DNA from 3 places in the Lysinibacillus sp. FSL M8-0337 genome. Region 3 is predicted to be linked to each of the others. Evidence: riboswitches for the same ligand, from Rfam matches in the RefSeq annotation. Region 3 holds a riboswitch; each other region holds the start of a gene.
What was found. Region 3 has a riboswitch for thiamine pyrophosphate ahead of MKY08_RS10280 (ABC transporter substrate-binding protein). Riboswitches for the same ligand answer to the same signal wherever they lie in the genome.
Positions count from the first base shown of each region.

Region 1: linked by a shared signal. The riboswitch ahead of thiM (hydroxyethylthiazole kinase) and the one ahead of MKY08_RS10280 (ABC transporter substrate-binding protein) in region 3 are both predicted to bind thiamine pyrophosphate.
Region 2: linked by a shared signal. The riboswitch ahead of thiW (energy coupling factor transporter S component ThiW) and the one ahead of MKY08_RS10280 (ABC transporter substrate-binding protein) in region 3 are both predicted to bind thiamine pyrophosphate.

Region 1 covers NZ_CP151996.1:3,380,180-3,384,473, reverse strand. Annotated here, with positions in the region: gene MKY08_RS16380 (alpha/beta-type small acid-soluble spore protein) at 1-100, shown strand, start outside; gene thiE (thiamine phosphate synthase) at 208-837, opposite strand; gene thiD (bifunctional hydroxymethylpyrimidine kinase/phosphomethylpyrimidine kinase) at 824-1,651, opposite strand; gene thiM (hydroxyethylthiazole kinase) at 1,651-2,406, opposite strand; TPP riboswitch at 2,498-2,595, opposite strand; gene MKY08_RS16360 (acyl--CoA ligase) at 2,790-4,294, shown strand, end outside.
Region 2 covers NZ_CP151996.1:828,135-832,428, forward strand. Annotated here, with positions in the region: gene MKY08_RS03720 (VWA domain-containing protein) at 1-2,043, shown strand, start outside; gene thiW (energy coupling factor transporter S component ThiW) at 2,100-2,591, opposite strand; TPP riboswitch at 2,696-2,803, opposite strand; gene MKY08_RS03730 (MFS transporter) at 2,869-4,065, opposite strand.
Region 3 covers NZ_CP151996.1:2,167,239-2,171,532, forward strand. Annotated here, with positions in the region: gene parC (DNA topoisomerase IV subunit A) at 1-1,409, shown strand, start outside; TPP riboswitch at 1,561-1,672, shown strand; gene MKY08_RS10280 (ABC transporter substrate-binding protein) at 1,874-2,872, shown strand; gene MKY08_RS10285 (thiamine-binding protein) at 2,873-3,166, shown strand; gene MKY08_RS10290 (ABC transporter permease) at 3,163-3,936, shown strand; gene MKY08_RS10295 (ABC transporter ATP-binding protein) at 3,911-4,294, shown strand, end outside.

The sequences.
Region 1 (4,294 bases), 1.2 Mb from region 3:
TGACGCATCAGCTCGTGCTAACGGTTCCGTTGGTGGTGAAATCACTAAACGTCTTGTACAAATGGCAGAATCTCAATTAAAAGGTATGCCAAAACAATAATTGCAGAAAACGCATTTATTGAACTTAAAACCAGTGACCGTAAAAGGCACTGGTTTTAGTTTGTTTATTTTTACTTTTTTTATGACTGCGTAACTCGAATAATTCAATCAATACGATTTAAAGGTCTCTACGGTTTGGTGAATATTATGACTATCACAAATAGCGGAAATAACTGCTACACCGTCTGCACCAGCTTTGAATACTGTTTCTGCATTCTGACAGTTAATGCCACCAATTGCTACAATCGGCAACTCGGGATAATGACGACGTGCTTGTTGTAAAAATTCAGTACCACTTGGCGCTTTGGCATCATTTTTAGAAGTGGTAGCAAAAATGGGACCAATACCTACATAATCTGCTCCATTTTCTATAGCGATGTGTAATTCATCCGCTGTATGAACCGAAACACCAAGTATTATTTCCGCACCAATTTTTTCTCGTACTAATGAGATGGGAAAATCATCTTGTCCAATATGAATACCGTCTGCCTTGAGTTTTAAAGCAAGCTCAATATCATCATTTACGATAAATGGAACATTGTAGTGACGACATCGTTTTTGGCATTGACGGGCAAAATGTTCATAATCTTCATTTGTCAGTGCATCTATTCCTTTTTCTCGGAATTGGAACATCGTAATGCCAGCTTGCAATGCTTCCTCTAGTATTGCTAATGGTTGTTTGATTTTGGCATTCGCTGTGCCCATTATAAAATAAAGCTGCAAATCACTGCGTTTCACCTATGATCACCTCGCAACTTTCTTTGAATTTTTGGTAAGCAAAATGATTGGTTGGTCCATTGCCATGACCAATTGATAAGTTATGAGTAATGGCTAATTGAATGAATTTCTTAGCCTCAATAATGGCTTGCTCTATCGGCATTTGACGGCCGATAAAAGCTGTTAATGCGGCAGAAAATGTACACCCTGTCCCGTGTGTATTTTTCGTCGCAATTCGACTAGTCTGCATTGAGAATGATTTGCCATCTTTAAAAAACACATAATCTACAGCAAAATCTTCGTTCGCTAGATGACCACCTTTGATAATCACGCATTGAACACCTAGCTGTAATAACGATTGCGCCGCAAGTCGAATGTCAGACACGGTTTCGATTTTTCTTGCAGTTAATGTTTCAGCTTCTGGTATATTCGGCGTTACAATCGTGGCAAGTGGTAATAAATTGTTTCTTAATGCCTCAACAGCCTCTTGTTGTAATAAAGTTTCACCGCCCTTTGCAATCATGACAGGATCAACAATAAGAGGGATGGTTAAATTCGTCATAGCTAGCGCAATTGTACGAATAATATCAGAGGAAAAAAGCATGCCAGTCTTAATGGCACTAATTGGAAAATCCTCTAAGAGAGCATGAAATTGTTTATTTATAAAGGCTTGTTCAATTGGTAGCACATCCATGACACCTTGTGTGTTTTGGGCAGTTAAAGCTGTAATTACGGACGTTCCGAATACATCTAATTCTTGAAATGTTTTTAAATCCGCTTGGATACCTGCACCGCCACCGCTATCAGAGCCCGCTATTGTTGTAACAATGTGCATTAACTATCACCATCCTGAGATAAACGATGCAATTCATTTAAGACAGCTACTGCGAAATCTCCATTATAAGGAGCAGCTGAATGAGCATTTTCAGCAATTTTTTTATAGCTCGTTAATGTATCACATAATTGGGAAAAAGGCTCATTACCCGCAATATAAGCAGCACAACAAATGGCACTTAATAAACAGCCAGTACCTGTCACTTCTGTCATTCGAGTATGACCACCAACAATCCATTGCGCAAGGTTCCCATCGGTTATGAAATCTTTTTCACCCGTTACAATCACGATGCAATTATATTTTTTTGCTATTTCTTTTGCTTTATCCTCAACAGAAATGGAACCAGTACCACTATCAACGCCTTTTTGTTGCCATTGTACATTAGCAATCGCGGCAAGTTCGCCAACATTACAGCGGATAACAGCAAAATGAATTGTGTCTAATAACTGTAGTACCGTTTGTTTGCGGTATGCTGTAGCGCCAGCGGCTACTGGGTCCAAAATTACTGGTACACCAAGGGCATTCGCTTTTTTTCCTGCAAGTAACATCGACTCTTTTGTGCGTGTAGTAAGCGTTCCTATATTTACCAATAACGCTGATGCGATGGATACCATTTCTTCGACTTCCTGCGGATCATCCGCCATTACCGGTGATGCACCAATGGCTAGTAAGCCATTTGCTTGAAAATTTGCCACTACATAATTGGTTATGCAGTGAATCAACGGTTGTTTTTTACGAATCGTTTGAAAAATCATTGTAGTCCTCCTCTTTTGGTGGACGTAAGCATGCAAAAAAAGCTCTTTTCGTTCGGGCACAAGGCACACGTAAAAAGAGCTTTTCATCAATAATAAGATGTGTATTGCTCCCTACGTCAGTATTAACTAACAGGTTCAAAGGGTCAGGTTTTACCTTCTCAACTCACTAGAGTCCCCCTGCAATCATGAAAATTTTAGTTGACCAAAATGTAACATACCTTTTCGTAGTATTCAATAGCATTTTATCATTATTTGGAAAGCAGTGACTGATGCCATATACTAAACCATGATAATTGTCATGACTTTTTTAAAATAGGGTCCTTCCATTGAAAATCGTAAAAAATGAGTTTTATAATGAACCTAGTATTAAGGAGGAAGTTATGATGAAAAGACAGGATTTAATTGCACCAGAATGGTATAACATTGTGGAGGAAATTGAAAAGTACGCTCAAGATCCATCTAAAAATGCATTAATTGTTTATAATGACAACGAAGAAATTCAATATATTACATACGCAAATTTACTGGAAAAGGCGAATCAGGCTGCCCATGTATTTACTTCGCAGGGATTAACGAAGGGCGATGTGCTATTAGTGATGGTTCCAAGATCTGTCGAAGCTTATATTGTTTACATTGCGGCACTGAAAGCGGGTTTAACTATTATCCCTAGCTCTGAAATGTTACGTACAAAGGATATTGAATATCGTATTACACATGCCAATGCCAAAGGTATTATCGCCTATGAGCCATATATTGAGCAATTTGACGACGTAACAAATTTAAAAGGGATTATGCAATTCGTTATTGGTCACGCACATGCACCATGGCAACCATTGCTTGAAAAAATGAAGGAGCATCCTACAAATTATCTAAACCCTACACCGACAAAAAGTACAGATAATGCCTTTTTAGCTTATACAAGTGGAACAACAGGGAATCCTAAGGCAGCTGTTCATACACATAGCTGGGGTTATGCGCATTTACGTACGACAGCACCGAATTGGTTAGGCGTACAAGAAAATGATATAGTTTGGGCTACTGCTGCACCTGGTTGGCAAAAGTGGATTTGGAGTCCGTTCCTAGCAACGTTAGGTAGCGGAGCAACAGCATTTGTCTATAAAGGAAAATTTGATGCTTCTACTTACTTGTCATTGCTAGAAAAATTTAAAGTGAATGTGTTATGTTGTACCCCAACAGAATATCGCTTTATGGCCACACTTAACAATTTACAGGACTATAATTTAAGTGCCATCCGTCAAGCTGTATCAGCGGGTGAACCGTTAAATAGTGAAGTCGTTAAAGTGTTTTCAAAAACTTTTAATATTCAAGTGCGTGATGGCTATGGCCAAACAGAAAATACATTGCTTGTTGGGACACTGGTTGGCATGGATGCTCGCGTTGGCTCTATGGGTAAACCGACACCAGGCAATACAGTCGAAATTATTGATGATTTTGGAAATCCTGTTGCGGATGGCGTTGTTGGAGATATTGCTGTCCATCGTCAAACACCTGCACTGTTTAAAAAGTATTTCAAAGACCCAGAACGCACTAGCATGCAATTCCGTGGAGATTGGTATATTACCGGTGACCGAGCATATAAAGATGCAGATGGCTATTTTTGGTTTGAGGGACGTGGTGATGATGTCATTATTTCGTCAGGCTATACAATTGGGCCATTTGAAGTGGAAGATGCCTTAATGAAGCACCCTACTGTCAAAGAAGCTGCTGTTGTGGCAAGCCCTGATGAAGTAAGAGGAAATATAGTGAAAGCCTTTATCGTCTTGCGTGAAGGAGTGACAGGTGATGATACGCTTATTCAAAAGCTACAAAACCATGTGAAGCTGATGACAGCACCCTATAAATATCCACGGGCAATTGAATTTGTTGA
Region 2 (4,294 bases), 1.3 Mb from region 3:
GTCGTGCCGTTCCATCAAAGTGTGACGAATGATGTATCATTGAAAAGCTTTGTTACCCCACAAATAGCTTACGTAGGTGAACAGCAACAGCTTGTGACGGAAGTCAATGCCACAGCGGCAGGGCAAGGTGAATTATTACTGTATGAAAATGACGAACTTATTCATCGTGAGTCTGTGGAACTTGCTCAAGGTGCCAATGTTTTTACTTATAAACATACAGCAACTGCAGAGGGGCTTGTGAAATATGAGGCGCTCGTGCAAGTTGGACAGGATGCCATTTTTGAAAATAATAAATTAACAAGTGTGACGATGGTACAAAGCGAGCCGCATTTACTTATTGTCAATGGTTACGATACGACATCACCAATTGCTGCAGCTCTAGGACCGAATTCTATTTCCTATGATGTTGTGGATGCAGCAAGCTTACCAAACGAACTGTCTAGCTATTTGCAATATAACGCGATTATTTTTGATAATGTACCTGGACACTTAGTTGGAGAGGCGAAGATGAGCGTTATTGAACAGGCAGTCAAAAACTTTGGTGTTGGCTTTACGATGGTCGGCGGTGAAAATAGCTTCGGCTTGGGTGGTTATTTTAAAACACCGATTGAAACATTATTACCTGTTGAGATGGAGATAAAAGGCAAAGAACAATTGCCATCTTTAGGGCTTGTCATTGTACTCGACCGTTCAGGAAGTATGTATGGCTCTAAGCTAGAGCTTGCCAAAGAAGCGGCGGCTCGATCCGTTGAAATGCTACGAGATGAAGATACGCTAGGATTTATCGCCTTTGATGATCGCCCTTGGGAAATCATCGAAACTGGACCATTAGGCAATAAAGAAGAAGCCGTCGATACGATTTTATCGGTTACTCCTGGTGGAGGTACGGAAATTTATAGTTCATTGGCTGCAGCCTATGATAGTTTAGCTGATTTAAAGTTGCAAAGGAAACATATTATTTTACTTACAGATGGTCAATCACAAGCTGGCAATTATGAGGATTTAATTGAAACGGGGAAAGAACAAGGAATTACACTGTCAACCGTGGCGATTGGACAAGATGCTGATGGCAATCTACTACAATCGTTAAGTGAAATGGGCAGTGGTCGTTTCTATGATGTCATCGATGAACAGACAATTCCTTCGATTTTATCACGTGAGACAGCAATGATTTCACGTACGTATATAGAAGACAATCCTTTTTATCCGACAATCTACAATGCATCTGGCTGGAATGCATTATTTGCGAATGGTGTACCACAAATGAATGCCTACATTGGTACAACAGCGAAGCAGGGAGCCGCTGTTATAGCAGAAAGTGAGAAAGAAGACCCGGTATTAGCACAATGGCAATACGGACTTGGTAAAACATTTGCTTTCACATCCGATTCAACAGGGAAATGGGCTGGTGACTGGGCAAGATGGCAGGAATGGGGAACATTTTGGCAAACCATTATATCGCAAATGCTACCAAGTTATAATGATGTGGCCTATGATGTACGTCTTGATACAGATGGTTCATTTATTATTACCGATCCGACAAATGAAGCAGCATTTTTAGACATTGTTGCTGTCGATGAAGCTGGTGAGGAGCTTGATATACAGCTTGAAACGCTATCTGCCTCGCAAGTACGTGCGGTTGTCCAAGCGAAGCCAGGTTTGATTTTTTTCCGCATCGCTGATGAAGAGCAGGCCATTTACCAAGCAGGTCTTAGTGTACCTTACAGCGCGGAATATGCATTACGTCCTGTGAATGAAACCATTGTAGAGCAACTAACAAAGCTAACAGGTGGTTCAATATTGAAAGAACCACAAGAAGTGTTCCGTGAATTCACAAACAAAGGAGCAGAGCGCCAAAATATTGCCACATGGCTACTATTAGCAGGGATGTTGCTATTCTTCTTGGATATTACGATTCGACGTTTTGGTTGGCGCTTTATAACAAGCCGCAAACAAAAAGGAAAGCCTATAGAAGAAACAGCCGTGCAGGTGGAAAACACCAATGTTGCGCAGTTATTAAAAGGCATGAAAAAACGCTCTTAATAGAACGATGGCACATTGCGAAAAAAGCATGTGCCATCGTTTTTGTATGAACATAGCTACTTAGTAATAAGAATAGACGGTGCAGTTTTCCGAAGACTGCTCGCGATGATAATGCCGAGACATGCCCCAATCAAACTAGATGTGAAAAAGGCGGGCATAAAAAATAATGCAGCTACTGATGTTCCCATAAATAATTGCGCATAAGGTACAGCGAATAGTGAAGCAAGGATACCTGTGCCGAATACTTCACCAACTCCTGCTAGCCATTTTTTGCCGCTATATTTATAAGCAAAAGCAGCACACGCTGCACCGATGACACTTCCGGGGATCGCTAAAAGAGAGCCCGTGCCTGTTAGTATGCGAATAATGGCTGTTAACAAAGCAACGATAATGGTAGGCACAGGCCCTAGTAAAATGGCACCGATGACGTTAATGGCATGTTGTACAGGATAGGCACGAGCAATCCCAGTTGGAATCGAGACAAAAATGGAGCCTGCTACAGCAATAGCGACCAATAAAGCCATGATAGTTAGTTTATAAATAGACATAAGTAGTTCCTCCTTTATTAATAAAACATGAAATTACATATGAATGACAAAAAGACCGCTTCCTCTAAACAAAAGGAAGCGGTCTTGTATGTGATAATGACAATAAGCAAGAGTCGCCACTTCCCTCCGCTAGTGTGAACTAGATCAGGTTCAAAGGGTCCGTATATGACCATATACGTCTCAGCCTTGTAAAGACTCCCCTAGTGGTAAAAATGATATTCAATTATTACTAATAAATGGTATAACTAACACCTATATTAGTCAATGTTATTTCACTCTATTTTGATTCAGGTTGCATTAGATGTGGCGCCTTTTTTAATGTCCAAATAAGTGCTAGGAAGAAGCAGGCCATTAAAATAATTGCCCCAAAAATATAAGGGCTATTCATATTCCAATCAAAAAGAATGCCTGCTAGTGCCGGTCCAATCATATTGCCAAGGCTCATATACGCATTATTAAGACCAGCGGCAAAGCCTTGTTCATTTTCGGCCAGTTTAGAAATTAACGTGTTAACGGCAGGGCGAATCAGTGTAGTAGCTGTTGAGAAAATCGTTGCGACAATTAATATAAGTGCAAAGCCAGATACAAATAATATGGCATAAATCGATACAGCTGCAATAAATAAATTGACTAACACAACTTTCATTTCGCCAAAACGTTTAAAGAGTGGTGTAATGACAAACATTTGAACAATAACACCAAATGCACCACCTACAGTCAGCAAGATAGCAATATCGGCAGGCGTGTAATTAAACTTGTCTGTTACAAATAATGATAATGTTGTTTGGAAATTTGCGATTCCAAACGAGAATACTAGCATAATAATAAGCATGACAAAGTATGGCATTTTGACTGAACGTACCATCTGTTTTGCAAGATTTTCTTGTTTTTGAGCTTTCTGTGCTGCAGTGGGCTTTGTAGAAGGCAGTAAATACAATGATAAAATAGAAGCAATAATAGCCGCTCCACCAGCCGTAAAGAATGGAAAATGCAAGCTAACTTTCGATAGAAACCCGCCAATACCTGGTCCAATCATAAAACCAAGAGACATGGCAGCACCTAACATGCCCATTCCTTTTCCTCGTTCTTCATATGTTGTGACATCTGCCACAAACGCCATAATAGGCGGTGCAACAAAGGCTGAACCTAAACCACCTAAGAAACGGGCAACAAAAAGCATCCATACATCTGTAGATAATCCAAATGAAATTTGCCCAAGGCCGGTTACAATCAGACCAAAGATAATCAAATTTTTTCGACCATATCGATCCGAAAGATTCCCAGCAATTGGAGAAAATACGAATTGTGCTAAGGCGAACGTTGCAATTAGCATACCAAGAACTTGTCCTGCTGCTCCAAATATTTTTAAATACTCTGGCATAACAGGAATAATAATCCCAATACTCCCCATTGCGATAAACATATTAAACATTAAAATATACAACGCGGCCTTATTAGACTTCTGCTGGGTCATCGAATACCCCCCTTTATTTACTATTAAAACATTACTAAAGTCTATCATAAAGAAATAATGCTTGGCTATCAGATTATAGTCGTAGGTGGCTGGTGTGATTATCGATACAAGGCGACAGAATTAAGAAAATCGCCACTAAACAGCCATGAATCGCCACAAAGAAAATAAGTATCGCTACTAACCCCCCATAAATCGCCACTAACTGCCGTAGCAGACATCAACAGTCCAT
Region 3 (4,294 bases):
TGATGACATTGCCGCTGCTACTTGATGCGTACATAGCCCATCAAAAAGAAGTGGTGACAAACCGCTCCATTTATGATTTACAAAAGGCTAAAGACCGTTCTCATATTGTTGATGGCTTGATTAAAGCGCTGTCGATTTTAGATGAAGTAATTGCAACAATTCGTTCATCGAATGATAAGCGCGACGCAAAAACAAATTTACAGGTGAAATTTGACTTTACTGAAGTACAATCTGAGGCGATTGTGAGCTTACAATTATACCGTTTAACGAATACGGATATTACAGAGCTACGTCGTGAACAAGATGAGTTAAATGCATTGATTGCGAAGCTAGAAGGTATTTTGCATAGTGGAGCGAAACTTGTTCGTGTCATTAAACAAGAATTACTTGATATAAAGAAACGTTTTTCTGAACCGCGCCGTTCGAAAATCGAACAAGAGATTGAAGAAATTAAAATTACGTTAGACGTGCTTGTTCCGAGTGAAGATGTGGTGGTCACAGTGACGAAGGATGGTTATATTAAGCGCACATCTACACGTTCGCATGCCGCATCTAATGGACAAGATTTTGCCATGAAAGACTCCGATTATTTACTGTATGAGGCAACGTTAAATACCCAGCATCATCTATTGTTGTTCACCAATCGTGGGAATTATATTTATCAGCCTGTACATGAATTGCCAGATATTCGTTGGAAAGATCTTGGACAGCATATCTCAAGTATTGTGCCAACAGGGGAAGATGAAACGATTCTTGCAGTCTATGGTTTTGATTCCTTTGAACAGCCAAACACCTATATTTTAACCGCTACAAAGGAAGGTCAAATTAAACGCTCGCCACTGCCAGATTATGCAGTGACACGTTATTCGAAGCCGATTAAGACGATGAATGTTAAATCAGGTGATGAAATGATAATGGCGGATATTGTATCAGACGAGGCAGAGTTGTTATTGATTACCGATACAGCCTACGCTATCCGCTTCCCAATTGAAGAGCTTCCTGTCACAGGTGTTAAAACGGGTGGCGTGAAAGGCATTACGTTAAAAGATGGGGAAGTACTTGCTGGTGTAACAATATTAAAGCCGTCTGATACAGAGTATGTTGTGATTGTTACCCAACGAGGCGCTGTGAAGAAGATGAATGTCGCTGAAGTCGATATGGCAAGTAGAGCAAAACGTGGTTTAAAAGTGTTAACTGAATTAAAAGCCAATCCACATCGTGTAGTTGCGGTAGTAAAGGCAAGCGATGAGGAACAAGTCATTGTTGAAACAGAAAAAGGTGTGCAAGAAATCATTGATGTCAAAGGTTTAACGCGCGCAGATCGTCATTCGAATGGTTCCTTTAAAATAGATATTGCTACAGATGGTTCCATTTCTCATGTAATGAAAATGAAAAAAGAAGAGGAATAATTCATTAGCCCATGTTCTTTTATAGAACTGGGCTTTTTTTCATCCAGCGGCTCCATGGGAAAATAAATTATCAAAGTAAGGGGGATTAAAAAATACGAGCTTGTCATTTGAAGATACATAGGGGTATAATAATCAACGAAAAGTTCATAAGTTAAGAATGTAGGGGGGCTGGAAGTTGCCAGCTGAGATTGCGTCCGTTCAGATGCTGACCCTTTGAACCTGATTTGGCTCGTACCAGCGTAGGGAACATCTATTCAAAAATATTCGTACACTATTTTTTGATACCGTTTGCAAACGCCTGGGATAATTCCTAGGCGTTTTTTGTTTAAGGATGATCCATTTACCTATAAGCATATAGAAAACAATTAGAATGGCCTGCAAATGGATTAAAACAGCATACGCTTTTCTTCTGGTGAAACATTCAATCATGAACACTTTCAAATTACTTGCTAGGAGGATATAGCATGAAAAAATGGTTATTCATTATGGTTGCTGCACTATTGACATTAGTTGGGTGTAGCGAAAAAGGGGACAAAAAAGAGGAAGCCAGTTCAGAGAAGAAAGTATCCGTTGTACTGGACTGGACACCTAATACGAATCATACGGGGCTTTATGTGGCGCAAAAGCTTGGCTATTTTAAAGAGCAAGGCTTAGACGTAGAGATTATTTTACCAGGTGATGCAGGTGCTGATCAGCTTGTGGCGTCTGGGAAAGCAGAGTTTGGTGTAAGCATCCAAGAAGGCATTACGCAAGCTCGTGTACAAGGTGTGCCGCTTGTTTCGATTGCGGCAATTATTCAGCATAATACTTCAGGCTTTGCATCACTTGCTTCAAAAGGCATTACATCACCAAAAGATTATGAAGGAAAAACCTATGGTGGCTGGGGTGCTCCAGTGGAACAAGCGGTTTTACAGTCATTGATGAAAGCAGACAATGCTGATATCAATAAATTAGATATCGTCAATGCGGGAGATATCGACTTTTTCACAATGATGCAAAAGGATATTGACTTTGCGTGGATTTATTATGCTTGGACAGGTATTGAGGCAGAGCTTCGTGGGGAAAAGTTAAATATGCAGTATTTAACCGACTATAGTGAGCAGCTCGATTATTATACACCTGTATTGGCAACGAATGAAAAGATGATAAAGGATAATCCTGATGTCGTAAAGGCATTTGTTGCGGCAACTACAAAAGGCTATGAATATGCGATAGCGCATCCAAGTGAAGCGGCTGATATTTTACTTGAAGCAGTACCTGATTTGGATAAAGAGCTTGTGCATAAAAGTCAGGAATGGTTAGCGGGTAAATATCAAGACGATGCGGCGCAATGGGGAGAACAAAAGTTAGCAGTTTGGGAAAACTATGCGGACTGGATGACAAAGAATAACGTTTTAGAAGGCGACTTTAATGCACAACAAGCATTTACTAACGATTTCTTACCAAAGAAAGGAGCGAAATAAATGGCGAATTCATTAATTAGTGTACAAATCATACCTAAAACAGAAAAATATGAGGATGTGATCCCATTTGTGGATGCGGCGATTGCTGTGATTGATGCTTCTGGTGTGCACTATGAGGTGCATCCACTGGAAACAACAATGGAGGGTGAATTATCCACTTTGTTACAAATTATAGAACAGATGAATAAAAAGATGATTGACTTAGGCGCTATCAATGTTATTACACAAGTGAAAATTTTATATCAGCCAGCCGGCATTACGATGGGGACATTGACGGAGAAATATCGAGGGTGAAACAGGTAATTATGAAAGGAAGGTCGATTATTTTTATCGCCTTCCTCTTATTCATATGGGAACTTATTATACGAATAGCTGATATCCCTCATTGGCTATTGCCAGCGCCAAGTGCCATTATGATTGAAGGTATTGAATCGTTTTCAACGTTTAGTCCCCATGTTTGGGCCACGATTCAACTAGCATTACTAGGACTTGCGATTGGTGTGATTTGTGGCTTAAGCGTTGCGGTATTTTTACATCGCTCATCAACAATAAGAGCGTTTGTTTATCCTATTCTCATTGTGTCTCAAAATGTGCCAGTGCTCGTTTTAGCGCCATTATTAATTATTTGGTTTGGCTTCGGCCTATTACCCAAGCTGATTATTATTTGTCTCGTTTGCTTCTTTCCAATCGTTATCGCGGCGATGGATGGGTTTAGGCAAACCTCTGCTGAGCTCAAACATTATTTTGCAATGATTGGTGCTACGAAAGGGCAAACATTTTGGAAATTAGAATGGCCTTATGCTTATCCATCCATCTTTTCCGGTATTAAGATTGCGGCGACCTACAGTGTGATGGGAGCGGTCATAGCAGAATGGCTTGGTGCAAAAAAGGGAATTGGTGTTTATATGACGCTCGCACAATCATCGTTTCGAACGGATCGCGTCTTTGTAGCGATATTTGCGATTGTCTTATTAAGTTTATTGTTATTTAGTGTGATTCGTTTTGTAGAAAAGCTTGTTGTAAAGGGGAGGGGCGCACATGCTGAACATTCAAGACATATCTAAGTCTTTTGGCTCGCTTGAAGTGGTGTATAATTTATCCTTTACAGTACAGGAAGGTGAATTTGTGGCAATTATTGGCCCTTCAGGTAGCGGCAAAAGCACACTCTTTCAATTGATAGGAGGAATAACGCCTGTCGATCACGGCGCTATTTTGTTAGATGGAGACAATATTCAACGAAAAACGGGCATCATTGGCTATATGCCCCAACAACCTTGCTTATTACCGTGGCGGACGATATTAGAAAATGTCATGATTGTTGAAGAATTGCAGCGTCGTCCGAATAAAGAGCTTGCCAAAGCGTGGCTAGAAAAGGTTGGTCTTGCTTCGTTTGAAAATGCTTATCCGCATGCATTATCAGGA